DNA from 2 places in the Paenibacillus sp. FSL H7-0714 genome. Region 1 is predicted to be linked to the other one. Evidence: predicted binding sites of a transcription regulator. Region 1 holds the regulator's gene; the other holds the start of a gene.
What was found. Region 1 encodes NrdR, which represses ribonucleotide reductase genes. Its sites were predicted from a motif close to AACACNATATATNGTGTT; they were not measured.

Region 1 (16,785 bases):
TAAGCAGGTCGGTATGGTGTTTCAACAGCCGAATCCTTTTCCTAAGTCGATTTACGACAATGTAGCTTACGGTCCCCGTTTACACGGCATCCGTTCCAAAAGTGAACTGGATGAGATCGTAGAAAAAAGCTTGCGTCACTCCGCCCTATGGGAGGAAGTGAAAGATTTTCTGAAGAAATCTGCCCTTAGCTTGTCTGGTGGACAGCAGCAGCGGCTTTGTATTGCTAGAGCGTTAGCAGTACAGCCTGATATTCTGCTAATGGATGAGGCAACCTCTGCGCTCGATCCTGTATCCACTCTCAAGATAGAAGAGCTTGTTCAGGAATTAAGAAGTGAGTATACCATTGTTATGGTAACTCATAACATGCATCAGGCCGCACGTGTATCCGGTCGAACCGTGTTTTTCTTAAATGGTGTAATTGTAGAGGCGGCGGACACAGAGGTGCTTTTCTCGAACCCTAAAGATTCCCGCACTGAAGATTATATTTCCGGACGTTTCGGCTGATCAGATTTAAAAGGGTGTTCGTCCCTGGAAATGGCAAGCTGACCATACGTTAATGAGGAGGATCGCTCTTATTATGATTCGCAGAAAAGAATTTGATAAAGACTTGGAAGAGCTGCGCAGTCTGCTGCAGCAGATGGGTGAGCATGTTAAGGATGCTCTTGAAGGTGCAATTAATGCATTACAAAATCTAGATACAACGCTCGCACAGGAAGTCGTTGAAGCGGATTTACAGCTGAATGCCATGGAAGATAAAATCATGGAAATTGGCTCACGCTTAATTATTACGCAGCAGCCCGTAGCTAAGGATTTGCGCCGCATTATCGTTGCCTTCAAAATATCAAGCGATTTGGAACGCATGGGGGATCTGGCGATTGATGTAGCTAAGGCGACCATGCGTCTTCAAGGCCAACAGTTGATTAAGCCCCTTGTAGACATTCCTCGTATGGCTGAAATCGTGACAATTATGATCGATGAGGCGATCCAGTCTTACCTGGATGAGAACACTGATCTGGCTTATAAAATGGCACAGGATGATGATCAGGTCGATCAATTGTATGGTGCGATGATCAATGAGTTGTATTCTTATATGGTAACAAAGCCGGAGACAGTATCCCAAGCTATGTTATTGACACTGGTAGGCCGTTATATCGAACGGATTGGCGATCACGCTACTAACATTGGTGAAAGCGTAGTTTACCTGGTTACCGGTAGTCGTCCAGATTTGAATGAGTAGTGTTTTGCAAAAGATGTTCAGTGGCTGGTAATTACAGAGAGTGTTTGGACTTTCGGCCGCTGTTATCTCCAGATTTATTTTATTTTAACCACCTTTAGTGGTGTAAATCCAGAGACAAAGGCGGGCGCTCTGCTCCTACAGTTCCAAACCTCTCCTCCATTACTTGCACCTTCACATCTTTTGTGTTTTTTAGGTAAATGAAAGTAGCCGTCCTTGTATAAGGGCGGCTACTTGTTGTATAGCCGTTTCTACTTGGACAGGCCATATGTTAAGATGTAAGAAGTAAGCATGAAAAAGGCGAGGTGCACTATGGACAAGTTGATACTTATAGATGGAAATAATATTATTTACCGCGCATTCTTCGCGATGCCCCCGCTAACGAATACAGCAGGGCAACAGACGAACGCGGTGTACGGTTTCACAACGATGCTGCTCCGTTTAATTGAAGAACACAAGCCGACACATATGATTGTTGCCTTCGATGCAGGGAAAGTCACATTCCGGCATGAAGGTTATGAGGATTATAAAGGCGGTCGGCAAAAGACACCTCCCGAGCTCTCCGAGCAGTTTCCACTGCTGAAAGATTTGCTCAGAAATCTGGGTGTACCGCAGTTTGAAATTGGCAATTATGAGGCCGATGATATTATTGGAACCATTTCTCGCCAAGCAGATGAAGCAGGCCGGCAGGTTATGATCGTGTCGGGAGACAAGGATATGCTTCAACTGGCTTCCGAACATACGACCGTTGCGTTGATCCGCAAAGGTGTTACTGAGGTTGAGCTTTATGGACCAGAACAAATTCGTGAGAAATATGATTTAACACCCGAGCAGATCATCGACCTTAAGGGACTGATGGGTGATGCGAGTGATAACATTCCGGGCGTTCCGGGTGTTGGTGAGAAAACAGCGCTCAAGCTGTTGCATCAATTTGGATCGGTTGAAGGCGTATTAGCAGGAACCGGTGAGCTTAAAGGTAAAATGAAAGAAAAGCTGGAAGCTCACGCGGAAGACGCTGTCATGAGTAAGAAACTGGCAACCATCTATCGTGAAGTGCCTCTTGAACATTCGTGGGAAGATATGATCTTTAACGGAATTTCTGCGGATACAGCAGGACCCGCACTCGCAAAATTAGAATTCAAATCACTTCTGGAAAGGTTGTCACTTAGTGCCTATGCTCCAGTAGCTGATGGAGAAGAGGGTGCAGCGGAAGTAGAAGCTGCTACACTCGATATTTCGATCGTGAGTGAAGATGAACTTGAGGCGCTAAATGAAGCGTTGCCTAGTATTTCAGCGCTGCATGTGGAATCCAATGGGGATAATCCGCATCGTGCCGAGGTGATCGGGGTAGGGCTATCTACTCTGGAGCGACATTATTATGTGCCGTTTGGATTACTACAGAAACCAGCGGCTGCGAAGCTACGCGACTGGTTAGGAGATGAGAAGGCTCCGAAGAGCGGATATGATCTTCACCGTGCTGATTTGGCACTGCATTGGCAGGGGATTGCTTTTGCAGGTGCAGCCCATGATGTGCAGCTGGCGGCTTATTTGCTGGATCCGACGGAAGCTAATCAGAACCTAAACGATCTCGCTACGAAATACGGCTTGCCAAGATTGTCACCTGATGAAGATGTATTTGGTAAAGGCGCCAAATATAAGATTCCTGAGCTTGAAATCTTAGGAAATCATGTCGCACGTAAGAGTGCTGCGGTACTTGGCATCGCACAGAAACAACAGCAGGAATTGATTGAAACGGCGATGACCGGACTGTTCGAGGATCTCGAAATGCCATTATCACGTATTCTTGCGGATATGGAGAAACAGGGGATTGCAGTCAACGAAGGGGATCTTAAAGAATTAGGAAAAGAATTCGAAGCTCAGATTTCCAAGCTGGTCACCGAAATTTATGAAATTTGTGGCACAGAGTTTAATTTGAATTCACCAAAGCAGTTGGGCGAGATCTTATTTGTAAAACTGGGTCTTCCTGTCGTCAAGAAGACGAAGACCGGATATTCAACAGACGCAGAGGTGCTGGAAAAGTTAGCACCGTATCACGATGTGGTACGTTTGATTCTACAATATCGCACGATTGCTAAATTGCAATCCACCTATGTAGAGGGGCTGCTCAAGGAAATTTCCCCGAAAACAGGGAAGGTGCATACATTCTATCGGCAGACGATTGCTGCGACAGGACGGCTTAGCAGCCAATTTCCGAACCTGCAGAACATTCCAATCCGCTTAGAAGAAGGACGTAAAATCCGTAAAGTGTTTGTTCCATCCGAACCGGGCTGGTCCATTCTGGCGGCGGACTATTCGCAGATTGAACTACGGGTACTTGCGCACATCTCCGGTGATGAGCGGATGAAGGAAGCTTTTCTCCATGATATGGATATTCACACGAAGACAGCGATGGATGTATTTGGAGTTACCGCCGATCAGGTTGATAGCAATATGCGTCGTGCTGCTAAAGCCGTTAACTTTGGTATTGTGTACGGAATTAGTGATTATGGTCTGTCGCAGAACTTGAATATTCCTCGCAAAGAAGCCGCTCAATTTATTGAGCAGTATTTCGAGGTATACCAAGGTGTACGTCGATATATGGATGATATCGTAGTTGATGCAAGGAAATATGGTTATGTAACCACGCTGCTGGAACGCCGTCGTTACTTGCCTGAGATTAATGCCAAGAACTTTAATCTGCGTTCTTTTGCGGAACGTACAGCAATGAACACACCTATACAAGGAACTGCCGCTGATATTATTAAGCTGGCGATGGTGCATATGGACAAGGCGCTATTTGAGCGTGGGCTAAAGAGCCGTATGTTGCTTCAGGTACACGATGAGCTTGTATTCGAGGTGCCAGAGGATGAAATGGAGCTCATGAAGACGCTTTTGCCGGAAGTAATGGGTGGAGCATTGCAGTTATCGGTGCCGCTTAAAGCAGAGGTAAGTTTTGGCAGCAACTGGTACGAAGCGAAATAGGCTCCCTTTAAGGTGTGCATATCAGCTATAATGTAGTTGAGGTGAAGACATCATGCCGGAATTACCGGAAGTAGAGACAGTCAAGAGAACACTGAATGATTTAGTTAATGGAAAGCAGATAGAGAGTGTAACCGTCCGGTTGGCCCGGATTATTCAGCGGCCGGATGATATTCAGGCTTTTGCCAACCTGCTCGCAGGTCATAGCATTGTTAATGTTGAACGAAGAGGGAAATTTTTGCGCATCGTGTTAGACGGTTTGGTGCTGGTATCTCATTTACGGATGGAGGGCCGTTACGGACTTTTTTCGAACGAAGATCCACTGGACAAGCATACGCATGTGATATTCCATTTTACCGATGGCACTGAGCTGCGTTACACGGATGTTCGTCAGTTTGGTACAATGCATCTTTTTCAGATTGGTGAAGACCTCCAGCTGCCTCCTCTTAATAAGCTAGGACAGGAGCCGCTGGAGCCATCCTTTACGCCGGAGAGGTTTAAGCAGATTGTATCAGGCAAAAGCACAAAAATTAAATCACTGCTGCTGAATCAGGAATATATCGTCGGCATAGGTAATATTTATGTAGATGAGTCGTTACATCGTGCAGGGATACATCCTGAAGTCAGCGCCAAAGATCTTTCGGATGAGCAACTTGATCAGCTACATCACGCTATTGTCAGTACGCTAACGGAAGCGGTAAACGCTGGTGGTTCGTCTGTAAAATCATATGTGAATGGTCAAGGTGAGAGCGGCACTTATCAGCAACAGCTGTTGATTTACGGTCGTAAAGATCAGCCGTGTAACCACTGTGGAACGATGATTGAGAAAACGGTTGTAGGTGGCCGCGGCACGCATTATTGTCCAAGTTGTCAGCGTAAGGTTGAAAACTGAAGAGGTAATTAGGTTGGCACCCACTACTTGTCCCGCCCATATACTGTGTGAAGAATGCTTAATAGAGAACGGAAGCTGAATGAAGTGTATTCTTCAGTGTTCCGGTTCTTCACAGGAGGGATTGCGGGTGCTCAGCCCATTTTTTTCACTAATATTACTAGCTTTTGCTTTGAGTTTGGATGGTTTTGGCGTTGGTATTACATATGGACTGCGTAAAATGAAAATACCATTGCTCTCCATTCTGATTATCTCGCTTTGTTCGGGGGTAGTTATCTGTGTATCTATGCAAGTGGGTGTTCTGCTTGCCAAGGTAGTGTCTCCACATGCAGCTTCTGAGGTTGGCGCTGTTATACTCGTGCTAATGGGGTGCTGGTCGCTCGTCCAGATGTTAATGCAGAAAGAGAAGGAACAGACAGGTGAGCGTAAAGTAGGTAGTGAAGAAAATGTGCTATCCACAGAAGCTCGGGCAGAGGTAGCTGTTGATACTGAAGATGTTGTAGAACAGGTTACCATGGCTCCTGAGCAGGCAAAGTCGGCTGTCTTTTCCCTTGAGTTACGACGATTGGGGATTGTTGTACAGATCTTGCGTACTCCGTCTTCTGCAGATATGGATGATTCCGGGAGTATTTCTTCGATGGAGGCTATGCTGCTCGGGATTGCCCTCTCTCTAGATGCTTTTGGAGCTGGACTTGGCGCAGCATTGCTGGGGTTCAATCCGATATGGACATCACTTACAATTGCTCTGTTTAGTGGTACATTTCTATTGCTGGGCATGAAGACTGGATTAAGATTCGCCGGGAACTACTGGATGAAGCATGCTGCTGCACTACCCGCGTTATTATTAATTACAATGGGAATACTGAAGCTATTATGAGGTGAGTACATGATTATTGGCTTAACCGGAGGCATTGCATCCGGAAAAAGCACGGTGTCCGCACTGCTTGTGAGCAAGGGAGCGAGGCTGGTTGACGCGGATGTGATCGCCAGAGAAGTTATGCTCCCCGGTCATGAGGTGCTGGCTGCGGCTGTGAAACAATTCGGAAGCGAGATCCTCTCTTCGGATGGCACACTGAATAGGGGCAAGCTGGGGGACATTGTATTTCAAGACCCGGCGGCCCTGCAAGCCCTGAACAATCTGACGCATCCCGCAATCCGGCGGGAGATTAAAGAACGTATGAACAGCATGGAGGAAGAAGATCCAAAGAAGTTAACCATTGTGGATATCCCTCTTCTTTTCGAATCAGGACTCGAGAACATGTTCCATGAAATACTGGTGGTCTACGTGCCTCGTGAAGTGCAAATCGCTCGATTAATGGAACGTAACGGACTTTCTATAGAACAAGCAGAAGCACGCTTAAATGCACAGATGGATATTGAAGCGAAGCGTAACAAAGCGGACTATATCATTGACAACAGTGGCGAACTTGCGCACACTGAGCAACAGGTTGCTGTTCTTTGGGACAGGCTGGGCTTATCATGAAATGGTTACGTAAAAAAAGAGTCCTTCTTCTGTTATTCATTGGTTTTACTGCGATATTGTTTCTGAGTACGAACTGGATGTCCTGGTTTTATCCGATCCATTATAAAGATGAGATCCGTAAGCACAGCGTTACGTACGATATTGACCCATTTCTAGTGGCTTCGATTATCCGAGTGGAAACGAACTTCAAAACTGGACGAGAATCCAGAAAAGGTGCTATAGGTTTAATGCAGCTTATGCCGGATACCGCCAAATGGGCCCTTGAAAAGGCCAAGCTTCCTGATGTTTCTATGGAGGAGCTAAAGCATGAACCATCAGCAAATATTGAACTAGGTACCTGGTATCTTTCAACATTATCCCGTCAATTCGAAGGTAAACGTACAGCGGTTATCGCTGCATATAATGCTGGACCGGGTAAAGTTCAAAAATGGCTGGATGAGGGGATCTGGGATGGAACGGATGCTACCATTAAGGATATTCCGTTTGGTGAAACCCGCCATTATGTACAGCGCGTCAACTATTACTATGATCAGTACACGGATATTTACAACGAATTCTAAAACCGTGTTATGTATAAAAAGAAGCATTAAACGATCTTGCGATCGTTTAATACTTCTTCAGTAAGCTTATGTGGACAGGTTATTTGTATTGACCTGCCAATTGTTGTTCTGCCAGGGTTACAAGACGTTTAGTGATGTAACCACCGATCGAACCATTTTCATAAGAAGTTTTATTGCCTTGGTAACCATCTGGGGAAAGCGTGATTCCGAGTTCTTGGGCAACTTCATATTTAAGTTGTTCCAAAGCACCACGGGAATTTGGAGCTACAAGGTTATTGGAGCTGTTGTTTTGGCTCATTGCTGTTCACCTCCTCTGTTGGTAACTGTATTATGTGCCGGACTTGCCATAATCATTACAATAAAAAAACGGTGATTTCTGGAAAAAATGAAATAGCCCTTTAAAAGCCGGATGTTTAACATACCGGGACTAAAAACATTATGTAATAGGAAGTGATGAAGCTTATGAAATGCCCTTACTGCGATCACACAAATACTAAAGTGCTCGACTCGCGACCAGCGAATGAGAATAAGTCCATCCGCCGCAGGCGTGAATGTGAGCGTTGCAGCAAACGGTTTACAACCTTTGAAATGATCGAGGAAACACCGTTAATCGTGATCAAAAAAGACGGCAGCCGCGAGGAGTTCAGCCGTGATAAAATACTGCGTGGTCTTATCCGTGCTTGCGAGAAACGCCCCGTCTCTGTAGAACGTCTTGAGAAGATCGTCTCTGAGGTGGAGAAATCCCTACGTGGGATCGCTGTAGCTGAAGTAGAGAGCCAACAGATCGGTGAATTGGTTATGGAGCAGCTCTATCCAGTAGATGAGGTCGCTTACGTTCGCTTTGCATCCGTATACCGGCAGTTCAAGGATATTAACATGTTTATGAAGGAACTGAAGGGTCTGTTATCTAAGAGTACTGGGGATCTGGACAGATTGTAGGGTTGTGGCTAGTCTAATGACTAAAAAAAGTGTTGACAGCGAAGGCGATTTTTTATATTATATAGGAGTCGCCTACGGCGCTTGGATTTGTCAGAATGACTTAAATACACCGAACTGAATTTTAGAATGTGTGATTACATACATCTGAAAATTACGTTTGGGGCCATAGCTCAGCTGGGAGAGCGCATCGCTGGCAGCGATGAGGTCAGGGGTTCGATCCCCCTTGGCTCCACCAAACTTCATATGGACTCTTAGCTCAGTTGGTAGAGCAGTAGACTCTTAATCTATTTGTCCAGGGTTCGAGCCCCTGAGAGTCCATCCTAAAGAAACGGCAGAAATGCCGTTTCTTTTGTTGTTCAGGAAGCGGAGTGACTTTTTATTTGGTTTTGATCGTGGTATAGTTTGGGTAGATAAATCGTACAATGCAAAGAGAGCCGTGCGGAAACACGGCTCCCAGTGCAATAGCCGCTTTTAAGGGCGGCGGCTTTCAGGTATTACGGGTAGAAATAGACCGCATCCTTTGGACTAGGGCGGTCTATTTCTTTTTGAGGTAATTCAGAAGCTCAATGCTAAAAAGGTAGAACAAGTTGAAATGCAGGCTCTCTAGACCTATATTCCTGTTTGGCGCGAGGTATTTAAGAAAGCTTCTACTGCTAAAAAGAAAATGATGCTTAGTACGATCATTGAGTGTGTTAGGGTTTTCCGAGATTCAGTAGAACTGACGTTAAAATTGAACATTAGCTCGTTTTTAGCGACTTCAAGTGTAAGTAGTCTAAAAGGTAATGATTATGATTTGAAGGCTGGCAAGCAAGTGCATGGCATTCATTATGGAAATCAGTTTTCAGGCATTTTCCAGCCTAATTCATCATCCCACACGGCATCGATATCATCCAGGTGAACATGCCATTCACCACCGTCTACTTTTCTACGTATCTCGGTCAAACATTTCAACCAATGAAATAAATCGTTCAGCAAATCTTCAATCTGATCCGTCATGGACAGCTTGGTAGCGCCAGCGAAGATCTCCGTTGATCTGGACGAATCGAATTTGTACACTGTGAAAGACTCCGCCCGGTCTTTCCCTTCAAAATCCTGATCATAACGTTGGACAATGGCTGTGATTGCTTGTTGTTCGCTTTCTGTTAGGACGTATTCCCTCGTGCATGTGTAATAAATAGAAACACTGATAAGTCATTCCCCCCAAACATAGAAATGGATGCGATATCCAGTTCATGTTTATTACCCTCCAAAAGTCGAAAGCAAACTAGGCCAAACCTGCATTCTGGCGCCGCATGAAGGACAATTCATTTCCCCGGCCAAATACGGCAATTGGTTCAAAAAAGAGGAATCGCCCAGCTGATCGGCTCGCTCCGCCAGTATTTGATGTTCCGCTTCAACGAATGCCTCAACCGGAGTAACCTCATGTGCTGCCTGAAGGGGTTCGAATACCGGATCTTCCGCGAATGCTTGTATACGACCGCCTTCTCCGCTCGGCCACAAGTAAGCCTCTTGATTACATGCTGCGCAAACGGCCGCATATTCGTCGCCAGCCGTAAAATTCAGAAACATGTTTGCCACGCTCTGGGATTCCCGATAAGCCGCGTCGGCAATGAGAACATATCTTTTTTCGGTATCGCTGCTTATTTCTTGTTTGGCGTAGGCCAACATCTCTGGAACCAGCGAAGCAAGCTCCGCTATCGCTTTTAAGTAAGATTGGTACATCTCCGCGCAAACCTCGTTTCCCGCTTCAGCAGCGAGTTCGTTCCAATCCGAGGGATACGGCTCAGATCTAGTTTTGTCATGACACGACTCGATAATCCCGCAAGTGATGTAGATTTCATGGCGCACTTCCATATTTTTTGATGCGAGAGCAAGTTTGGCCAGATAAGGTACTGCCGCGTAAGTGACGGTATAGATCGTATTTTGGTGATATAAGTGCTCCTGGAATAGCTCGTCGAAAACTTCTTTATCGAAATCAAGCATCAGACGCTCCAACAGTTCAGGTACCATTTCGCCCGACTCGTAAGGACCGGTTAGCTTGCCCCACAGTTCGCTGTTTAATTGTAACAAGAGGAATCACTCCCATTCCTATTCAAGTGGATACATTTTCTATATTATCCTATAAGATCGGCGGGTCCTGAATAGGGCAACGGATATACTCCCCCTCGAGAATAGGGCTTAAAGCCTAGGACGATTCCCCTTAATTCCACATCAAATGCCAAGATTTGTTCATGGGTCTAGTCGTTTTAGACTCCCGTGACGGGTAGACGGAGAATGTGCAGGGCGTAGCGTATCCCCCTAGGCTCTATTTCCATAACATGAAGAAAAGCCAATTCTACTGAAATGGCTTTTTTTCTTTTTCACTACTCTTCGAAAGGATCACGATTTTGTACTATTAATTAGCATGAGATATGACAGAAATGTTGGCATGCTTGATTCACCTTAGAAGGCCGAATGTCCACATTTGTATATGTATTGTAAAGACAAGTATATCGATGAAACGAATGCCCCTACTTATAATAAAATTGCTGCAGCAGTTGAGCATGGAGGGTCATGCGGTAAGCTGGAGTAAAATTCGAGCTAATAAACAACGGGGGGGATCTTAGTGCGTTTACGGTATAGGAATATTTTTTTAGTGTTTTTTGTTACCGCTTTCATTTTAGTTGCCGTTTCATCGGAGAAGTCCGACGCCGCAACAGGTAATCTGGCTTTAGGAAAGACGGCTTATTCGTCGTCGAACGAAGTAGACTTTTTCGGGCCTGAGAAAGCGGTCGACGGTGGCAATCGGGATGCAAGCCGCTGGTCTTCGGAAAGAACGGATGACCAGTGGTTCTACGTTGATCTGGGCGAGCCTGTAGAAATTGGAAGAGTAATCATCAACTGGCAGACTCCGGCGGAACAATATCAAGTTCTCGTGTCTGACGATGCGGTAACCTGGAGGAACGTATTCGCGGACAACCGCGTGCTCGTCGCCCGCGGATCAGTCGAGGATACGATCGATTTTGAGCCGACACTGGCGCAATACGTTAAGTTCCAAGGAGTAACGCGACGTCCAATTGAGGGTATCTATTACGGATACTCCTTCTGGGAATTCGAGGTATACAAGGGCAAACCGCTGTTGCCGCCTATGATGGATGCGGTCAAAAACAGCATCGTCGTCTCCGAGGGAGACACTCAGCTGAACCTGCCCGCTGTACCGGATGGTTATACGCTGACACTGGTGAACACGGACAGCTTGCCGGTGATCGACGAGCAGGGCAATATTCATGCGCCGCTTGTGGATACTCAGGTTCAGCTGCTGCTGCAAATCGAGAGCGACAGCGATCCGACATATCTGTTAGCGGATAATGCGCTAGTCACCGTACCCGGTCTCTACGAGCAGACGAGCGATCGGAACCCGGAGCCGCGAGTCATTCCTTCTTTGCGTGAGTGGCTGGGCACAACCGGCGAGTTCCGCTTGACGGATAAATCCAATATCGTCATTCGCGCGGAGGATGAAGCGGCTCTGAAGGGGACAGCCAATATTTTGCGGAAGGACTTGCTTGATTTAACGAAGCTTCCGCTGACGGTTACGGTTGGTTCACCTCAAGAGGGGGACATCTATTTGGTGCTGGATGCCGCGCAAACGGGATTGGGGACAGAGGGCTATGAGCTGAATATCGGCGAATATACTTCCGTCGCTGGCTCCGATCAGACGGGCGTCATGTTCGGCACAAAAACGATCCTTCAACTGCTCGGCCACGATGCCGATCATAAGACGATGCCCAAGGGGCAATCGCGCGATTATCCGAAATACGCGGATCGAGGCTTCATGCTCGATGTGGGCCGCAAGTTTTATACGATCGAATTTTGCGGGATTATGTGAAGTTGATGTCCTACTATAAGATGAACCGGTTCCAGATTCATCTGAACGATGATGTCGGCGATGTCGGTTACTTCCGTCTGGAGAGCGAGAAATTCCCGGGAGTGACGAGCAAGGACGGCTTCTATACGAAGCAGCAATTCAGAGACCTGCAGCTGCTTGGGATGGAATACGGCGTAAACGTCGTGCCGGAAATCGATACACCGGGCCATTCCGGCGCGTTCATCGCTTACGACCCTAGGTTGGGCAGCAACAATCAGCTGGATATCAATCGTCCGGAGACGCTCGACTTCATTAAAGAACTCTTTGACGAGTATCTCGACGGCAGCAATCCGACCTTCGTCGGCCCGGACGTGCACGTCGGCACGGATGAATATTTCGGCGACGACAAGGAGGCGTTCCGCAGGTACGCGGATATGCTCCTTAACCACATTAACAGCAAAGGCAAGCGCGCTCGTCTGTGGGGCAGTCTGTCCGCATATGACGGCACGACGCCAGTCAGCAACAAAGCGACGATGGACATCTGGTATGAGCCGTACGGAAGTGTCCTGCAGGCCATTGAGCTTGGCTACGACGTTGTCAATACCAACACGAACTTGCTCTATATCGTTCCGCAACTGTACCGCAGCTATTTGAATTACGATTTTATTTACAATGAGTGGGAGCCTAACGATTGGCTGGAGACGAAGCTTCCTTATGGGCACCCGCAGGTAAAAGGCGGCATGTTCGCGCTCTGGAACGACGTGTCCGTAGAGAAGGGCGTCTCCATGGCGGACTCGCATCAGCGTATCTTGCCTTCCATGCAAGTGTTGGCGGAGAAGCTGTGGAGAGGCAACCGCGTCGACCGGAACTTTGCAAGCTTCCAGGCGGATGCCGCAAAGTACGTGGACCCGCCGGGTGTTCATCAGTCGCACAAGCTTCAAGTCGACAATGAGCGCAATATCGTTCTCGATTATACTTTCGACGAGGGCTTCGCGGATCGTTCGGGCAACGGCTTTGACGGCAACGCGGTGAATGCAGGCACGGAGAAGGGAATCTTCGGGCAAGCAGTAAGGCTCAAAGGCGGAGCCAGCTACGTGGAAACGCCGCTTCGCACGCTCGGTTTCGGATGGACGATGTCCATGTGGATCAAACCGGACGCTGACAACCCGCAAGGAGCTGTGCTGCTGGAATCTCCGGATGGACAGCTGAAATATAACATCGGGGGCAGCGGCAAACTGGCCATCACGAAAGAAAACTACGTCAGCGAATTCAATTATAAGCTGCCGACCGACCGCTGGACCCATGTCATTATGATCGGCGACGACACGGGGACCTCCATCTTCATTAACGGCAGTGAGTATACGGCTACTCTAAAAGACGGCTCCAAGTTGGAAACGTTCGTATTGCCAGTAGCCAAAATAGGCAGTGAAACGAATGCTTTTAAAGGCTTGATTGACGAACTCATCGTAAGGAACACCTACGTGGACCTGCATGGAAATCTGGCTTTGCATAAGCAAGCCGAATCCTCGCTGCCGGAATCCTCGTCCTACACGGCGGACAAAGCGGTGGACGGCAGAGGGGACACCAGATGGTCCAGCAATTGGGTGGACGATACCTGGTTCATGGTGGATCTGGGTGAAGTGAAGAACATTGATGCTGTATCTATTTTGTGGCAAACGGCTTACGGTTTGAAGTACCGCATTCTCGTGTCCGAGGACAAGGAGAACTGGACGAATGTCGTGAAAGACAACAACGGCGTGATTAACGGCAAGCCGGGACGCGTCGTGACTACCTTCCAAAGCACGCCGGCCAGATACGTGAAGTTCGAAGGCGTGTCCAGAGCTACCATGTTCGGCTATTCCTTTGAGGAATTTGAAGTGTACGGCGAGGAATATAAGCTCGGCAATATACGGCCGATTATCGACCTGTTGACAGCTATCGAGGCCTACAAGCTCGTGGAGGACAATTACTCTCCTGAGGGCTGGGCACAGCTTCAACAGGCGATAGTACAAGCGACTGCGGCGATTCAAACCGCCCAGCTGACTCGTCCTGAGGCCGAGCAGGCGTATGCCGGGCTGAGCGTTGCGCGCGATCGTCTAACGATCGAAGACGTAATGGGTCTGATCGAGCTTAATGTGAATGAAAGCATTGCCGCGAATCTCTATCTACCGCAGAAAGGACAGCTCGGCACGCGTATCGTCTGGAGCAGCTCGAAGCCCGACTATCTGAATGCCAACGGACAATTGTTGCAACGTCCGTCAGGCAGCGACATGGAGGTCATGCTGACCGCGACGATCAGCAAGGGAGATGCATCCGCGAAAAAAACGTTCAAGATCAAAATCAAAGCGTTGCCTAGCTCTGGTGGCGGAGGATGGGTTCCGACTCCAATAACTCCAGATCCGGAAGAAGGCCAAAACGGCGGTTCGAATCCGGGAGGCGGAGATCCAGGCAATGGCAATGAGAACGGCAACGGCAATGGCGGGGAGTCTGGCGGATCGACAACGGTTCGACTGAACGATATTGCGAGCCATTGGGCAAAAGCGTCCATCAAACGGGCCGTCGAGCTTGGATTCGTAGCGGGCTATACCGACGAGACGTTCAAGCCGAATAAGACGGTCAGCAGGGACGAATTCGTCGTCATGTTGGTCAAAGCGTTGAAGCTGCAAGGTACGAACAGTTCGCTGGACTTCGCGGACGCAGGCTCAATTCAAGCTTGGGCGAATCCTTATATTGCGCAAGCCTTGGAATCCGGCCTGATCAGCGGCTATGCGGATGGGACCTTTCGTCCGAAGGCTTCGATTAGCCGAGCAGAACTGGCAGCGATGATTGTTCGCAGCTTGGGCCTGAAGACTTCGGAAGGGCATGAGCTCTCTTATGCGGACGCGGATCAAATCCCGGATTGGGTGAAGCCGTATGTGGCAGCAGCCCAGGAGGCGGGAGTAATGAACGGTCGGGGGGACAACCGGTTTGCCCCGGCCGCCTCGGCGACGCGTGCTGAAGCTGTGGTCGTCATTCTGAACATGCTCGATGCGCTTGCAGAATTGCAAGCGCAGGAGCAGAACTAATTATGTATAGAAAGAGAGCGTGAGCTTAAGTGAAAACTAGACGAAGTTTGACTGCTTTGCTGCTTGTCCCGGTCATGCTGTTCTCGTTGATATCCTCCGTGTATGCGGAGGAGCCGGGCGGAGAAAGTGCCAGCTTTTATAATTTGGTTCAAGGGAAAACGTACACATGGTTGGATCAGCCGGAGGACGCTTTCCCGGATGACGGGACGAAGCTGACGGACGGCAATGCCGTAGACTCATCCCGTGACAGCGGCAACTGGGTGGGCCACCGCTACAAGAAATCCCGTTCGGTTGTGTTTGATCTAGGCGAGCAAAAAACGATCAAGGACGTGAGCGCGCGTTTCTTGCAAGATTGGCCGAACAACGAAACGCTTGTACCGCTCACCGTTTCATTCTACGCGTCTGACGATGGGGTGAACTGGGGCGTATTGTCTCATAATGCGACTAAATTGTTATGGGGCGATCAGACCAACACCGAGACGTATAAATGGGACGGCAGCCCAGAGACCGGAGTCGTCAAGCGTGGCGATTATACCGAAGGATTGGTTTACGCTCAGTATGTGAAAGTGGTGTTCTCCGTGCATCCGAGGGCGTGGACTATGATCGACGAGGTGACGATAACCGGCGCGGACGGCTTGATCGACGGAGCCCAGCCAGTGCAGCCCGAACCTTATGGTCTCCAGCAACCTGGGGAGGCTACTGGCGGGATTGAAAATTTGGGCTTGCTGTATAACGGGCATTACCCGGATGGTACAGGAACCTGGACGAAGGAACGGGTTATCCCTAATATCAGCTATGTGAACAAGCAGGGAGAGCCTGTCGATTGGCTGTTCGACGGCGTGCTGTATCTGGGTTTGACGTCGGAAAACGGCAGAGGCTTCGGCGCGGTTGAAGTGGCCGGCAAAGCCAGAAGAGTGGAATGGGAATGGTATTTGAATAAAACGTTTAACACCGGCGGCGATATGAGCGCGCTGAACGAGGCGACGGCCGAGGTAGGCGCGAAGCTTGGCGAGCCTGACCGTAAGACGAAGGTTGTTATGATGATACCCGATCCGGGCGAATATCAGTCCGATTTTGGCAGCATTAACGATGAAAATCTGGACTTCAACCTAAGTGTGGTCGGTAATGACGTATCGCTGAACAACCGGGCCAAAGCGATTCAGTGGTGGACCGATGAAGTGCAAGCAAGATGGGCGGCTGCGGGCTACTCGAATCTGGAGCTCGTCGGCATGTATTGGCTGGAGGAACAAATAAGCACGCATACGACTGGCCCGGAGATGGTCAAGAAAGCGAGCGACATCGTTCATAACGCTGACCTGAAGATGTTCTGGATCCCTCATTCTTTGGCTTATAAGAAATTCATGTGGAAGGACGTCGGCATCGATGCCGTATCTCTGCAGCCGAACTATTTCTTCGAGAAAATGGAGTTCTCGCGCCTGGAAGATACAGCGGATATGGCGAAACGGTACGGCATGTCGCTGGAGCTGGAGTTCGATGACCGGATGATCAATGACGCCGTCTTCCGCGAGCGGTTCATCGATTACTTGAACAGCGGCGTGGATACAGGGCTAATGCAGCAAGGGTATAGAGCGTACTATCAAGGCAACAACGCCATTTTCAGCGCGGCGAAAAGCGAGGATCCTGCTACCCGCGTCCTCTACGATTGGCTGTACCAATTCGTGAAGGGCACTTATCAGAAGCAAGACGCCGCTGCGCCTGATCTTGTAGCGCTCATGAACGGGGAGCCGATCTCGGAGCATACGATTGTGCCTGATACGACACAGGCCGCCT
Region 2 (16,785 bases), 350 kb from region 1:
ATATGGAGCGGAATCGGTTATTCCAGCGCTCTTTATCCCATAAATTCATCTAGGCATCCGTCCTCTCGAAATAATAGTTATTGATATGTGAGCAATGTTGCTATTTCTGTCCAAAGAAACTTTCTTTTGCTACACGATTTTTTAGCAGTGTAAGTTGAGCCTTATTTATATCGTTGAATCCCTCAACAAATACTCCTAAAAATCGGCACGCTTCGATTATTATAGCATGCAATTATCCAACTATTCCCTGACAACACTCATATAATAATTGCTATAACCCCGAGTCCATGTCTCCAAGAGACAAAGTTTAGAAGGTTGTAGCTTTAACTCAATCTCATGCAGCTAGCTAAATGAAATACCACCAGTGAAGGAATTCGCTACAATAATTGCCTAGCGAAATCTGTAAGTCCTCCCTCGGTTAGTGTGAACATCTTACGGAAGTCGCGTTCAACTAAAATAAAAAGGCTTCGACCGACTATGACGGTCGAAGCCCAAAATACGAAAACATTATTCAATTAATATTGTAGCTAGTGTCCTTAAGGGAGGGGTATAGCGAAATTTAATATATCTACAGAGTATAACAAGTGAGAAATCCGAAATTTTGCTTTCAACTTTATGTTCTTTATCACCTTTTGCGCATACAAGGATTTCTTAATTTATTGGCTTAATATCACCAGTTTGCAATTCGCACAGTTCGTTCAACCTAACCACTGTATCCTTTAATGTAGTTCTCTTCCCTTTCAAGTCTAATTGAATCAATACAAAAAGACCGGATTAAGTCAAGATGAGGTTAACACTTAGTTTTAATGTGTGATTATCATCTTTTTAAAATTTATTACGATAGTTCTTTAGTAGACAATGATCTGCATATGATTAGCCTGACCATTTACTTTAAATACAGAGAATAAATGTCAAGGATGTTATTCAAACCACACAGTAATTCCTTAACTTCTGCATTTTTCTCTGAATCAACATCGTGATCTGAGTAAACGTTCATTATTGTTGGGGTTATAGAGCTTGGAGAGGTTATGAAATAATCCTCTGGAAGATCAAATATTTTATTGATCTTTATGATTTGTGTATTGTATTGTTTAGAATTAAGACCTTCACCTTTGATGATCTGATCAATGGTAGTTCGATCGATATATGTTAATTTGGATAAAGATAATTTAGAATAACCTTTCAACCGAAGAAATGACACTATGTTTTTAGCAATCGTTTCACGGTGATCAAAAAAATTAAAGCTCACGTTATCTCACCTCTTTAATAATACTGAGCCATTAAGAATAAAGTTTTAAACTCTAATTTATTTAGGTGTAGTATTGAGTTTTCAACTACTATCACACAGATAGCTTGCGTTAGTAATACCCCTTTAATTGTTTGATTTCATTCGGATCTTCAAATGACCTATGTATATCATGTTAGGATCAGAAGGATCTATTTTTCGTTGATTAGCCTTATCAATTAGATCTAATTCTTTAGCGAAATCGTAAGCATTAAGCTCGAATCCCAAGGACCTCTTCAATGGTCTGTAGTATTTAATAAGTATCTTTTTCGCTAAGATTTCCTCATACCCCAAAATTTTAAGTTCACTAATAACATCTTTAATATAGGGTTTTTCCATCATATGTTGACTTGTAGAGTTAATCATGAATGCTATCCCCTTCTTTTTTATATTAATCATAATTTGTAATGTCAATTCTTAATCATATATTATTATTTGTTATCAATAAACCCTTTAGCATTTTCTTAATCAATCACACTATATCTCTTCCATCATACTTTGTATTGTTTCTCTGTAACTCTATTCTAATCATGTATCGTTTTCTGCCGTCCTTTAAGTTAATTTCTTTATCTGGTATCAACTTTCCTAATTGTATAAGAATCCACGTCTTTCTCTCACAAATCTCAGTATTTTTAAAACTTCTGTCACGTAAAATCCCTCTCTAACTTGTCGTTCAATTCTTAGTATCCGAACACATTTTTCGAGATCTAAAATTGAAAAATACGTGTCTGTAAGTTTCCGCACCTGATCATTTGAATGTGATTTAATCTTCCCATGAATGATGAATCCAATTAATTTAACAACACTTAATCCATTCACCGAATATTTCTAAAAATAGAACAAATGATCTCCAAGTGTGCTATTCTCATAGGTAACTGCAGCTTGATTCAGCTTCACTTTTACATTGGTCACAAACCAGAACAAGATTAACAGGTGCTACAGCGAGAGAAGGAAATATTGATTTAGGTAAATAATGGTCTATACTAACTAATTGATTAGTTTTCTACTATCGCAGGATTTACAAAAGAATAGCTTTACAAATGAGAATTTCACATTCTCAAAAACTTATATCGTTAACACTTTTTGTTTAGAGAAGATAAAGGTTATTAGAATCAAATTCGTTCTAATTCAACACATCAAATTGCCTCTATATTATGACTTATGTTTTCAAAAAAAATCCTTGGATTTTCAAGGATTTTTCATAAGTAAAAATATAGTTAGAAAAAATCCCATTAAGAACCTCTCATGCAAGATTCCTCTCACCAAAAGACAAAATCAATTTATCTTGTTCTTTTTTCTCAAGACAAGAAAATTTTATATATTTGTCTTCAAATAAAGCTGTTAGAAATTCATCTTCAACATCATACAAATATTTTAAAATAATATATATGAATTCGTAAGGAAACAAAATTCCTTCTAAAGGAATACGTAGTTCAGAGGACGACATATGATTTTGTTTATGGAAGATTCCAAAATGCATGTGTACATCAGTATGTACAACATCTTTTTTACCTGTTTTATCATAATCAATTCTAATATAATTATTTGCAGTTCTGGAAATTGAAATGTGATTTTCTAAACTCAATGTATCAGACGCATAGATTTCTATATCAAGTGAAGGAATATATGACAAGCTATGTTGACTAACTTTACCATTTTCATCAAACAGATAAAAAAGGGATATAACAGATTCATCATTTATGAGAAGATGAAATTCTTGCTCCTCTAACATCTTCTTATACACTTCATGATAATTTTCAAGGGTTAATTTATTTGTCCTCTCCCCAATTTGTCGTCCCTTAACATTCCAACAATTCACAGCATTAATTATCGGAACATGTTCTTGTATTATATACAAATGCTCAATTTGTTTTTTTACAATCTGATAATCTGTCATTATTCATCACCTAATTGGCTTAACATATCCAATAATAACTTTTTAGCTAGTTCCGGATTTGTTTTGGAGATAGAACTGATATCGTTAACAACATTGCTAACTTTTCGTTCATTAACTGTCTCCTGCTCTCCATAAGTTTTTATTCTATCCAATTCTGCTTCAGTCGGATAAGTAAAATCTAAAGTAAAGTTTTTAGCTTCAACTTCTAATATTTCTTTCTCAAAAGACTTAACTTGTCCCATCCCCATTAACCAAACAGCATATCTCGCTCTAGTCATAGCAGTAAATAATTTATTCCTTGATATGCTCTTCATCATCTCTAGGGAATCAGCATTTACAATAAAAATCAAATTCGCTTCATTTCCCTTTGCTCTAAAAATTGTAGTGTACGGTATAGCGTTCTTCATTTTCATTCTTGTAGGGTTATCTTTGTTTACTAAATTAATAGATGCAGCAAGCTGTTCACTACCGGGTAGTATTAAATTTGCTGCACGAGCTTTACTATTAAAAATAGTTCTAAACTTTGTATGATTATCTGCGATTTTATACGAAAGATCAATTATTAGTATATCTTCAGGTATTACATCTTCATTTTTCATTAAATTAATAAGGATGTCTGAAAGCTCTCTATATTGTTGCTCTTCATTATAACATCCAATAGTTGTTATTATTTTCTCATTAGGTAATTTACTTTCTGACCTAGCTAAAACTACGTGTTCTCCATATGCTAAACGTCCATCAATAACGTGATATCCGATGTCACTCCATACTTCTGTATCTCTTAGAATATTAACAAATGGGATTTCATCTTTTTCAACTTCTCTATACATGCCTAGTCCTAAAGCATGTGCGGTAACAAGGATTTCTAATGGGGCTCTGTAGCTTCTAGTAAGATTGATATCAATACATTCTTGCTCGCCAAATATTTCTGATTTTTTAGGCATAGAACTCTCATCATTTAAAGATTGCAGTTCATCGTATGCATAGATCAGATTACCGGTTAACGATAAAGTTTTTCTAGCCAGTTTAAAGAACTCTATTTTAAAGTCTTGTGCTTCATCGATGAAAATATAATCATAAAAATTACTCTCAATTTTTTTATCATCTATATACTCATGTAGATCTCTACAAACATATTCAAAAGCATCTTCCCCTTTAGTTTTCGAAGCTATTGCGTCATTAAAATTTTTAGGTGTAAATCCAACTTTACTGCACACATGGGAGTAAAATCCCATTCTCCCTGCACTCCCCCAACCATGTAAAAATTCTATTTTATTCATGTTAGGATCTCCATACCGATCGTAGTCTCTATAATACTTCTTAAATAATTCAAAAATGTACTGCTTTAAAGATATTGTGAAAAATACAAACACCAAATTTTTTTCGGGATATTTATAATGTAGGTACGCCATTTTTTTCACCAACAAAATTGTTTTTCCACTTCCAGCCAAACCTCTGATTCTAAGGTTATTGTTGTCATACGCATGTATCATATTAAATTGGTCTTCATCAAATGTTCCAATATATGTATTTCTCGATTTCAATTTAGTTCCCAGACTGTCTGGACTAGTCACCTCCCGATCATCAATTTTAGATAATCCATAGGCGGTTTGTATAGCTCTATTTGCCTTCTCAATAATTGAATCATCGAAAACACTCTCACTCGCTTCATAGATATCAACAATTCCATCTGCATTATTAAGATTAATTTCCTCTATATAATTCAATTTTCTAATTAGACTGTAAAGATCGGTATCTTGTGTGAGCAGTTGAGTAACTCTGGATACATATCTATCTTGTTCTTTTTCATTTTCAAATAAAACGAAGATTCCTTTCACGCTAATAATAATTCCCTTTACGTAATCCTTATTCTGCTTTTCATCAATTACTGGATAGCCATAATAAATATTGTAAGTTATTTGTTTTTCATCTAATTTTTCAATTACTTTAGTAATACTTTTCTCAGTTCTTGTACTTAAATCAGCAAAACTCCCATATTTTCTCGAATTTTTTTCATTCATATTAACATTCCTCTCATTTCTTGCTTTACATTCACACATTAAATCCTCCAACCATTCTTACTCATGAAAAATTCACCTTTAAATCTCCCTTCGCTTCAGGTGCTATAATTTCAGGATTAAAGAATTAAGCTTTCAATATTCAGGATAGTTAACATAACATTAGCAACAGCGAATTTAAAGTTAAAAGCCACTAAAATTCCTCATTTATATAGGGAACGAAAAATCAGATTTCCGAGGAGCAAAATGAATCTCTTGCTACTTTATAAAAGTCTACTCTATTGATATCGTATCCACCAGCCCCATGAATTCTAAGTGCCTGAATAATTTTATATTCACTACCGTTTTACCATCGTTATTCAGAAAAACTATAAGGAGAATCTAAACTTAAACCAAAATTCTTAAGATTAATTATATAGTTCGCTGGAATCTGATCAATTATTTGAGTATTACCAAGTAACTCCACTTCAATTCCAACACTAGACTCATCCTCACTATCTTTATATTGCATCGGTTTTGCCATAAACCAATGTATCCCGAGCGAATTGAGTTTTTCTCCAGGCTGGGCAATTAATTATACACGCTCAGTAATTCACAATTTATGGATACTTGAACAACGTAAACATCCATATTTATTCTAATCAATAAGTTGTTTTTGAAATAAAGAATCATGCGATAAATAAATGGATTCTCTAGTCAAACTCAATATAGCAATCTCCCTTTTTTGAAGTATTATGCAAAAACTATTTAAGTTGAACTTAAGATGCTAGCTTAGAGCTTAACGTCACTGAAGTAATATTTAGCTTTCAGCGGTTGTGACCGCAGATTTTAATTATATCCGCAGACTGCTTATGTTTCATTAGCGAGCATTCCTTAGGAAAGCTTTCAGGTGGACAGTAGCTCTCCTACAGTTCTAACCCCTCCATTTTCATACCCATTATTCATGACCATAATAAGTTATTATATGGTAAATGGATTTTAAATAAAAGATGAAAATGAAATAGAAAAAATTGAATCAATATAGTATCTATACCGTTCTGGTTAGTAGAAAATAATCTTAGCGGCAACGCTAGTTTATTGCCTGCGCACGTGCCAATTCAGTGTATACCAAAACGTATGGTGAAATCCTGCAAATTCATGAGCCTGAGTGAGAAAACTAAATCATATTGAGGGAGCTTAATGAAGTTTCAGGTAGTCAAATACTTTATTTTCTTTGGACAACACCACTTCCAATTCTCTCAGTCTACAACTTTATTTGCCCAGTTCGTTACTTTATTTTTCATTTTAATACTTTTCTTTGAACAATAAGCCCAAACCTCTTATGGTTTGGGCTTATTGTTGTGTGTATTTATTGAGATAATTATCTATGCATAAATATTCAAATTCTAATTAATTATGGAATTCTAGTCCAATGAATTCTGTTACAATTCCAATTAATTATGGAATTTCACATCGCATAAAACATTTATTGGCTCTACCGTTTACCCGCAGCGACTATACCCGCAATTGCCACAAGTCTTACAGCCCTCAATATTAATCAGCGAAGCGCCGCCGCAAGATGGGCAAAGATCACGTGAAGCGCTAGTGTGGTTATGCGCACCATGACCATCATCGGTAGATGTTACTACAGGAACACTCGCTTTCAACTCCGCATTTAAAGCTTCATTGAAATCTTCTAGCTCCAAAGTTGCTGCAATTGGTGCAGGCAAATGATCATCATGAGCGTTATTCAGTACATGAGTCTCCAATGCCTTAGCTACAGCATCTGCAATGGATTCTACTCGATTCGCACCGAAGCCGATTGCACCTGATCCGCCGATACCTTTCAGATGTTTGATCAACAATTCTACCTTCTCACCATGATCTCCATAACGGAGGAACAAGGAGCAGACACGACCGAGTGCTTCTGCCATCGCAAAGACATCAGAACCTGCTTTACCTACATTCAGGAAGATTTCTGCCGGTGTACCATCTAGATCATTGATCGTAATATACGCCATACCAAAAGGTGTGTTGATTTTATAGGTTGCGCCGCGCAGAACCTGCGGACGTTTCTTGTATTGTTTATCCAGCTCTTTAGTAGGAGCTTGAGGTGCTGGGCTTGCCGCTACAACATTTGCTTCAGGAGTCGTTGCAACTTCAACTGCTGGAGCTACCTCTTCTGCTGCATCTTCCTTCTTCGAGGTTTGCAGTACTTGCACATCACGGCTACCATCACGGTAGATCGTAACCCCTTTACAGCCCAGATCGAAGGCCATTTCATATAGCTCAGCCGTCTCTTCTATTGTGAAGTCAGACGGGCAGTTGGCTGTCTTGGAAATCGAGCTATCTACCCAGCGTTGAATCGCTGCTTGCGCACGAATATGATCCTTAGCTGACAAATCCATCGAAGTCACGAAATAATCTGGCAGCTCTTCACCTGGATGAGCTTCAAGCCATTCTTGGGCGATTGGAACGAACTGCTCATCGTAGCCAAGGCGACTTTGACGGAAATATTTAAAGGCGAAATAAGGCTCAATACCTGTCGAGGTGCCAACCATTGTACCTGTGCTACCTGTAGGTGCTTGTGTTATCACTGTAACGTTACGCATGCCATGTTTACGGATCGCTTCACCAACCTCTGGATACGTTTCGAGCATATTTTTCATAAAGCCGCTCATTAAATATTTCTCTGTGTCAAAAGCTAGGAAGGATCCCTTCTCACCAGCAATCTCTGCAGAAGCAAGGTATGCTTCACGAGCCATAAAGCCGTAAAGCTTGTCCAGAAACGCCAAAGATTCCGGGCTACCGTAACGGATGTTCAATTTGATCATCAGCTCAGCAAGACCCATCGTTCCGAGACCCACACGGCGTTCGTTTTTCTGATTCGCTTCATTTTCCGGGAAATGATAAGGCGTCTTATCAATGACATTGTCCAAGAAACGTACGGAATAACGCGTCGTAGTCGCGAGATCTTCCCAGTCTACATCATGATTCTTCTCATCGTAGAATTTGGACAGGTTCACAGCAGACAAATTGCAGACTCCCCAGCCTGGCAGTCCTTGCTCCCCACATGGGTTCGTACAAATGATCGGATTAAAATACCAGCTGTTGGACATCTGATTGTAGTATTCCATGAACACAACGCCTGGCTCAGCGGATTTCCAAGCGGATTCAATAATGGTGCGCCACACATCACGCGCTTTAACGGTGCGATAATGAATAACGTTTTTGCCCGCAGCCTTCCACTTGTCTAGATCGCCATCCCATACATCGTTGTACTCTGGATCTGTTGTATCCGGAAATACGAGATCCCAATCCAGATTTTCTTTTACAGCCTTCATAAAGCTATTGCTCACACATACCGAAAGGTTCGCATTCGTAACTTGACCCATCGTTTGCTTTACGGTAATGAAGTCCTCCACATCTGGATGCCAGTCATTAATCATGAGCATAAGTGCACCACGACGGCTACCGCCTTGTTCAATTAATCCAGTGGTATAGCTAAACAGACCGCCCCAAGATACAGAACCACTGGAAGAACCATTAACACCTCTCACAATTGCCCGGCGTGGACGTAGAGAGGATAGGTTAATCCCTACACCGCCACCACGAGCCATAATTTCTGTCATTTCAGCCAACGTCTGCATAATGCCGCCACGGCTATCTTTTGGAGAAGGAATTACATAACAGTTGAACAGGGTTAGTTCTTCACTAGCGCCTGCACCAGCAGCAATTCGTCCACCCGGTACGAGCTTCCAATCATCCAGAATCGAACGGAATTTACCCGCCCATTCTTCTTGAAGCTCAGGCGTCTTCTCCACAGAAGCCATAGCTGTAGACAGACGATCCCACATTTCCTCTGGTGTTTTTTCTATATTAAGCGTCAGCTTTTCAACATCTGATTTCACAAGTTCGCCGCTGCGCGTCTTCACGGTTACGATTCTGCCGTTACGTTCTACGATCTCTCCGACTTCCTTCGTGGGAAACTTCGGATCATCTTTTGTTAGAACGAGTACAACATCGCCTACTTTAGCATTATTGCTGTCGGCATCCTTCCAAGCATAACGATCCAAAAATATTTTTTCACTTAGCCCTTCAAGGCGTTGCTTACGTTCCACTTTACCCAATAGAAAAACCTCCCGCAATGTAGTAAATATTAGTTCCAGTTCAGGTGTGGGCGTACATTTTGTGACCCACAACAAAAACTTCCTTACACTTATCTTCCGTCTTACGGGTGTATGTAGGAAGTTCATCTTGTCAATAACAAATAGCAGCTACGCACTTTAAAAAATCACATTTTCATGCTTTTGTCACAATATATTGTGTGCGTCAGCTTTTAAACTATACCACATATTGTATCGAAGGTCTTTTTCGAAAATAGAGTCAAGCAGCCGAAATATCGCAAACCTTGCCGCGTTTTCTCGCTTTTACTCTCTTTTTTAAAGGCTATCAAGAAAAATAGAAGGTTATGAATTCTCTTGTTTAAGAGCATACTACTCCTACGAATGATGATATGAAATAGCACCTGAGGAGGCTGTACCATGACGCAATTATTCCGTAATTCTCTACCTCACAAAGGTGGAAAGTCAGCGCCTATACTGCCTGTTCCTCTTTCTTTTGACCGGAATTGGCTACAGGATCTAGAACTTAAACTAGATAAAGGTGGTCCGTGGGGAGACTACCGTCTGTCCAAGCTTGCTGTGCAAGGTGAACAAACGGGTCTAGTAACCAGCTTCGATGAGCTGCAATGCATGAAGCATTTATCCGGATTATCCCCGCTTCCTCATCAGCTCGATACCGCGCATAAGGTTTTGTTTGAGATGTCGGGCCGCGCGATTCTTGCAGATGAGGTTGGACTAGGAAAGACGATTGAAGCAGGACTTGTACTCAAGGAATATCTTGTCCGCGGTCTAGTCTCTAAAGTGCTTATTCTGGTACCCGCTTCCCTCGTATTGCAGTGGGTCCGCGAGCTGAATGCCAAGTTTGGCATCTCTGCTGTTGCACAGAAAAAAGCATATTCCTGGGGGAATGCGATTGTCGTCGCATCTATGGATACCGCGAAGCGCGATCCTCATAAAGAGATGCTGCTGGAAAATGAATATGACATGTTGATTATTGATGAAGCCCATAAGCTGAAGAACAAGAAATCGACCAATTATCTATTTGTACAGCAATTACGCAAAAAATATTGCCTGCTCCTAACCGCTACTCCCGTTCAGAATGATCTGGGCGAGCTATTTAATTTGATCACTTTACTGAAACCGGGGCAACTAGGAAATCAGGGTGATTTTGCTTCGAATTTCGTCGTTGATAAACGCCAACCTAAGAATGAAGGTCAACTAAGAGACGAGCTATCGAAGGTGATGATCCGCAATCGGCGTGGCGAAGGTCCAGTTAATTTTACGAAACGAAAAGTCCGTAATATTCCGCTAGTTCTTTCACAGGAAGAGAGAGTATTATATGACGCTGTCACTTCTTTTGTTAAAGATCAGTATCAGGAATCAGGCGGCAATCTTAGCAGCATGCTTTCCTTGGTAACGCTTCAGCGTGAGGTGTGCAGCAGTAGGGATGCCGTCTTCATCACTTTAGTTAATCTGATCAAGAAGCTGCCTGCTGATTCGCCGAAACGCGATCGGATGATGGAGCTATTGCAGACACTTCGTACGGTTAAGACCAATACCAAAGCCGAAACAACACTATCTCTCATTCAAGAAATGAATGAAAAGGTCATCGTTTTTACGGAGTATCGCGCGACTCAAGAATATTTGCTTCAGTATTTCCGCGAACATGGGCTAATGTGTGTTTCTTATTCCGGCGGGATGAATCGTGGTAAAAAGGACTGGATGATGGACCTCTTCCGCGGTCGTGCTCAAGTCATGATCGCTACTGAGGCGGGTGGTGAGGGCATTAACCTGCAGTTCTGTCACCATATGATCAACTTCGATCTGCCTTGGAATCCCATGAGAGTAGAACAACGGATTGGGCGGGTGCACCGGTTAGGTCAGGAAAATGACGTGGTTATCTATAATTTGTCCACGCAGGGCACGATTGAAGAACATATTCTGCATCTGCTACACGAGAAGATCAATATGTTCGAAATGGTCATTGGCGGGCTGGATGTGATTCTGGAGCGTTTTGAGAAGAAAGAATCGCTGGAGAAAAGTTTATACAAAATCATGCTCGAATCCCGCTCCGATGAAGAGCTGCGACATGAGTTAGATCATATCGGTGAATCCCTAAGTGAGTTGACTCAGGGTATTAAAAAGGAAAGTGAGACTTCGACATGACCCTCAACTCACAGGAAGTACGTAAACATGTAATGGATTATCTGGAGGCGACAGAATGCTCCATTATTGAAGTATCGCCCATTCACGTAACTGTAAAGCTATCGCCAAGAGCTGACAGAATGCTTACAGATCGACCTTATTATTGGGGATTCGTGGAGCGTACTGGTGTTGATCCGGAGACACTCTCCTTCACTTTTGTATTTGATCCGGAAAAATACGATAGCCAGGCAGCTATAGAAGTTCCGCCAACGGTAAATCGCAGCATCGGAGCATTGAATCCGCCAATTACCGAAAACCCAGCGATGGGCGCCACAACAGATGCTGAGGCTAGCGCAGATCTATTGAATCCAACATCACCTGAATCTAATGTGGTTCATATCCCCTCCTCAAATCCAGAAGATAGCATCCTAGCCCGCTACTTCGGTATTGTACCTGCATTGCCCCGAATTGGGCCCGGTATGATAAGACGTGAAGATATCATCTATGGTAGCAAGCGCCTGCAGCAAATTTGGAGTGCGGCGCAAGATGAAGGGAAATGCCTTTACTTATTTGAAGATCCCGGTAGCAGGCAGCGGAATACACTCTTCTCTGCAGCTTATGAACCGTGGCTCGGCGTCTGCTATAAAGTGGAGATGAGCTGCGATTTGAAACGGGAAGAACTGCATTATCTTGGAATATCGCTGACAAAAGGGACCATCATTGATGACTTTAACACTAAGATAGCCTCGCGGGAGATGATCCCCCGTTTACCAGAAAACGTCCATATTCAGCCTTATGAATTAACAGTGACAGCCGCTACAGATTTATTAGAGGCTCATCTTACCTCTCATCTTGCCGAACTCGATTACACTTGGGCAGAACAGGCACGTGAGCGTCTTAGAATCGAGCTGGCTATCATTGATATTTATTACGGAGAGCTGCTGAAAGAGCCTGATGAAGAAAAACGTTTAGGCACTCAAGAGCAGTATAACCGTCGTCGACAGGAGACCATTTGGCAATATGAGCCGCAAATTGCAGTTTCTGCGATAACCTACGGACTGTTTCATCTGCGAAGCCTATAGAATGCGACCCTACTCGCTAAAAGCAGGCAAAAAAACAAGAGAACTTCCGCCTTCAAGCGCGACAGCAAGCAACAGCCTTTTTATTGCCTGTCCACTACAATAGAGTAAAGCTTAACTTTCCTGACATTTCTTAACAAAGAAAGGTGATCGACGCCATGAAAATAAGTTTGCAACGGAGGCTGAAACTTGCGGGTCAAGGATGCCTCCTCCTGCTTCTAAGCTTTGGACTGTTTGTATCCAGTTCTGGTTCCCCTTCAGCGCTCGCGCTGGCCAGAGTAAGTGTGATCCAGTCAGTCACGCAGGATGCAATTCCTGTATTGAAGATGAGTACCTTACCTTCACCCAGTACGGTCCAAGAATTCGCTAAGGCTACATTGAACAAGCTCGCTGCAGAAGCTCCATTTACAGCCTGGAAGGATGCAAGGATAGAATATTATCCCCTTGGTCCAGGTACTCATGGCTGGCTTGTAAATGTAATGAAGGGTGAAGAGCGGATCGGATACATGATCATTTCTGCCACAGATACAGGCGGATATATGCTAAGTGAATATGGAGCCGGCACTTACGGACTCCCATACAGTTTAAATGATCTGCGCCAGTTTTTGGTGCAGAAAGGTCTCATTACATCATCTTTTTCAGGAACAATAAACCTTACTGCTTTATATGCACCACTTCTACCGGTCTGGAAAATAACTATTGACGAAAAGACGGTTTACATCAATGCTTCCGTACCGCAAATTTTACCTTGGACACTGAGCAAGGCAGAAGAAGTCCTTAAAGAGCAGCCTCCAGCAACAGATGTAATTACTAATCTTAATCCTGACGTATCACCGCTATCGGCCTTCAATAGTGGAGGGTCAGATGATCCTTACGAAGATATCCTTTGGCTGACCGCTCCTAAACTAACTACAGTGAGCGGTGACAATATCGCACTTCTGATCAGACCTAAAGAAAGCATCGCTTATCAAGCTGCTGGACGAAACGACCTTGTCGGGGCACCATTTATGATTACAGGCTATCAGAGCTGGCAGCCTTCTCAAGGTCAAGCTGAGAACAATAAAATTACCGTATACGCGGCCTCAGGCCCTGAAGGAAAACGATACTTACCACTCACTGCACTACAAAATAATGGAACACTGCATAAGCTGCCCGACAGAACGACCAAAGCACTCGGATATAATCGTTAACACAAGCATAAACGCCTTCGGCGTCCTTATGAGGACGGTAAGTGTTTATGCGAGAAATAGAAGGATAATTTATAACGTAAGCATATAAATTCTTATATTTAAACAAATGCAAATAACCTTCCACTGCCACCCATGAATAATGGCACTGGAAGGTTATTTGCTATTTATACCTTTATTCTTTTTTGCCATGACTCCACTTGCTTCGCCAGATAGACCACCCAAGCGGGAGCATGCCAAACCATTTCTGTGACCACGGCTGCTTCGTAGCCGCTCTACGAGCATGAATGGCACGCGGATCCTCGATATATACGACTACCTTCTCCGTTATATACTTTACAAGCTCATCGCCACCGGAAGCCATTTTAACACCTCCTAAAAATGTAAGTGAATTCAGATTATCAGCATCCGTTCCATGGTCTTAGTGTGCACCACTCCACTTGGATCTAAACTACAGACTTCTGATTTGTCGAATAGGTTTACCTATTAAAGCACAATCTAACAAAGAATCCAGAAGACGTTATTCACTTGCAAGGAGGCGTTTCACTTGAACAACTGGAGAAAACAACCCTTTCCCAGTACAGCAGCTGTTCTATGCGGCTTTCGAATCACTCTAACTACCCTAGGACTACTAATGTTGTTTATGGGCAGCTCCTTAGCCTCCGCGACACCAGAGAAACCCGTGATGAAGGATGACCGTCAGCATTTATTAGGTCACGGACACCGTATGATCCTAATTGATGCGGGACATGGAGGCATCGACGGTGGAACTTCCTATGGTAATATTCTTGAAAAAGATATCACCTTAGATATCTCACGTCGATTATTTCTACTTCTGGGTAGCGATGGTTTTGATGTTGCTTTAAATCGCAATGGAGATTATGCCCCTAGTGATGAAAACCGCTGGCTGCGTAGTAAATCTCGACATCTGCGGGATCTTGCACAGCGTAAAGAGCTTGCTGAGACATTACCTGCTACTGTAGTGGTAAGTATCCATATTAACTGGGCGCCTTCCCCTTCCAAACATGGTCCACTTGTATTGTACCGTCAAGAGGGTCGTAGCTTCATGCTTGCTAAGTCCATTCAGCATCAGCTAAACAATCTTTACGATGTCGAAGCTCATCCAAGACCAGGCAAGCCCTTTTATTTACTCAATAAAATAACCGCCACAACTGTTATCGTTGAGGCGGGTTTTGTAAGCAGTCCGACTGACCGCGCAAAGTTATGCACCCCTAAAGGGCAGCAACAAATCGCTGAAGCCATCGCTGATGGTATTGTAGCTTATCTTATGGAAGTTTAAGTTGGGAGCTCCATTTCATCTCGTTTTTAACCAGATCAGAAATCCCTATAAACTCAACATTGTCTTTCATCTGTTCAATACCGCTGCGTATTCCTGCGGCGGTCTCTTTCCCAAATACACCAACATGACCAATCGTTACACAAAATCGTTGATCCTTCGCCATGTCTTTGACGAGACCCATTTGTTTCAGAACATGACTTGCTGTATGTGTGTCATCTAAAAAGATATGGTTCTCTACGCGTGGCAATCCCATCCGATAAGCCATATTGCCAGCAACGGAACGGTAGTTGGTCTTGCTGTCTACAAAAAATAATCCTCGTTCTTTGCATACAGATAAGATCACTGCCATAATCCGCTCATCTCCGGTAATTTTCGAACCCATATGGTTATTTATCCCGATCGCATAAGGAACATTATCGAGTGCTGCCTCAACCTTTTGTCGCACTTCCTCATCGGACATTTTGGCCAATATGGCTCCTGGTCCAAGCCATTTAGGATTACCTTGGCGCGGCTCCATCGGCAAATGAACCAGAACATCATCTCCGCGTTCATGTGCGCGGGTGGCATCCTTTACGGATGTAGGTAAAAAAGGCATGACGGCTACAGTAAGCTTTATCGGTAACGAGAACATTTCATCTGTCCCCTTCATGCCATTGCCGAAATCGTCAATAATGATAGCGACCTTATCACGTTTGGGTGCACTCTCTTCAAGCTGTGTATTTGTAGCGTTGTCTTTAGACGTGGCAGCAGAGACAGCCGGCGTAGCCGGAACAATTGTGGTAATCAATACTGCAGCAACAGCAAGCCAATTCAGTAAGTAACGTTTAACCTTTCGACTGTCCTTCATCAAGAGGAACGCCTCCTTCGTCTTAAACAATTGTTCTCATTGTTTGGTTCACGAAGGTTTAATATGTACGGGGAGGGTTCGCAAAAATTTACAATCGAGCTGTTGCTAATGCCCGCGCTTGTCTGTGGCAAGGATTGCTTCCAGCACATCCACAGATTGAACTTCAAATGGCATATTCTTCATTGGGCTATCCTGGGAGCAGCTAGCTTCTGCCACCACCATTAATTTATCCATATCGCTACTGGTAATCCCAAGCTCCTTAAGTGTAACGGGAAGGCCGACTTTTTTACAGAAAGCACTGACCTGAGCGACCTCATCTTCTGAAGCCTTCTCCAAGACCAACTGCACGATCGTAGCAAAGGCAACCTTCTCACCATGTAGCACATTCCTGCATTCCTCATACAGGGTCAGTCCGTTATGAATAGCATGGGCTGCAGCAAGCCCACCGCTCTCAAACCCAACGCCGCTCAAGTAAATATTAGCTTCAACAATATGTTCCACTGCAGAAGAGGTGATCCCCTGTTTTACATCCAGGAGTGCGGATTCACCTTCAGCAAGAAGTGTGTCCAGACAAGCACGTGCTAAAGAGAACGCTGCGATTGTGCTAGTCCCGCCTGCATGAGTAACCGCTCCTGATTGACGGCAAGCTCTTGCTTCGTAATAGGTGGACAAAGCATCACCCATTCCAGCCACCAGTAATCTTGCAGGGGCTTTAGCGATGATATCGATATCTGCGATCACCATATCAGGATTTCTTTTTAATGGAAGGTAACAGTCGAAGTCACCTTCGTCCGTATACAACACTGATAAAGCGCTGCAAGGTGCATCCGTCGAGGCCACTGTGGGTACAATAACTACCGGGAGATCCGCCATGTGGCTTACTGCTTTTGCCGTATCTAGGGTCTTGCCGCCACCGATTCCTAA

Region 2: a site for NrdR is predicted at 9,492-9,509, ahead of NST34_RS10580 (adenosylcobalamin-dependent ribonucleoside-diphosphate reductase). Genes of this name have one in related genera too.

Annotation. Positions count from the first base shown of each region.
Region 1 is NZ_JBBOPT010000001.1:2,067,414-2,084,198, forward strand. It holds gene pstB (phosphate ABC transporter ATP-binding protein PstB) at 1-505, shown strand, start outside; gene phoU (phosphate signaling complex protein PhoU) at 579-1,238, shown strand; gene polA (DNA polymerase I) at 1,548-4,217, shown strand; gene mutM (DNA-formamidopyrimidine glycosylase) at 4,270-5,106, shown strand; gene NST34_RS09055 (MntP/YtaF family protein) at 5,234-5,980, shown strand; gene coaE (dephospho-CoA kinase) at 5,990-6,586, shown strand; gene NST34_RS09065 (lytic transglycosylase domain-containing protein) at 6,583-7,146, shown strand; gene NST34_RS09070 (alpha/beta-type small acid-soluble spore protein) at 7,226-7,444, opposite strand; gene nrdR (transcriptional regulator NrdR) at 7,609-8,085, shown strand; tRNA gene NST34_RS09080 (tRNA-Ala) at 8,245-8,320, shown strand; tRNA gene NST34_RS09085 (tRNA-Lys) at 8,331-8,403, shown strand; gene NST34_RS09090 (hypothetical protein) at 8,920-9,141, opposite strand; gene NST34_RS09095 (hypothetical protein) at 9,325-10,155, opposite strand; gene NST34_RS09100 (glycoside hydrolase family 20 zincin-like fold domain-containing protein) at 10,691-11,950, shown strand; gene NST34_RS09105 (S-layer homology domain-containing protein) at 11,971-14,994, shown strand; gene NST34_RS09110 (DUF4855 domain-containing protein) at 15,042-16,785, shown strand, end outside.
Region 2 is NZ_JBBOPT010000001.1:2,418,790-2,435,574, reverse strand. It holds gene NST34_RS10610 (hypothetical protein) at 1-49, opposite strand, end outside; gene NST34_RS10605 (hypothetical protein) at 887-1,249, opposite strand; gene NST34_RS10600 (hypothetical protein) at 1,373-1,627, opposite strand; gene NST34_RS10595 (DUF2290 domain-containing protein) at 2,529-3,182, opposite strand; gene NST34_RS10590 (DEAD/DEAH box helicase) at 3,182-5,203, opposite strand; gene NST34_RS10585 (hypothetical protein) at 5,556-5,723, opposite strand; gene NST34_RS10580 (adenosylcobalamin-dependent ribonucleoside-diphosphate reductase) at 6,682-9,309, opposite strand; gene NST34_RS10575 (DEAD/DEAH box helicase) at 9,724-11,469, shown strand; gene NST34_RS10570 (YqhG family protein) at 11,466-12,530, shown strand; gene NST34_RS10565 (hypothetical protein) at 12,686-13,717, shown strand; gene NST34_RS10560 (YqzE family protein) at 13,890-14,078, opposite strand; gene NST34_RS10555 (N-acetylmuramoyl-L-alanine amidase) at 14,262-15,014, shown strand; gene NST34_RS10550 (divergent polysaccharide deacetylase family protein) at 15,001-15,861, opposite strand; gene NST34_RS10545 (glycerol dehydrogenase) at 15,967-16,785, opposite strand, start outside.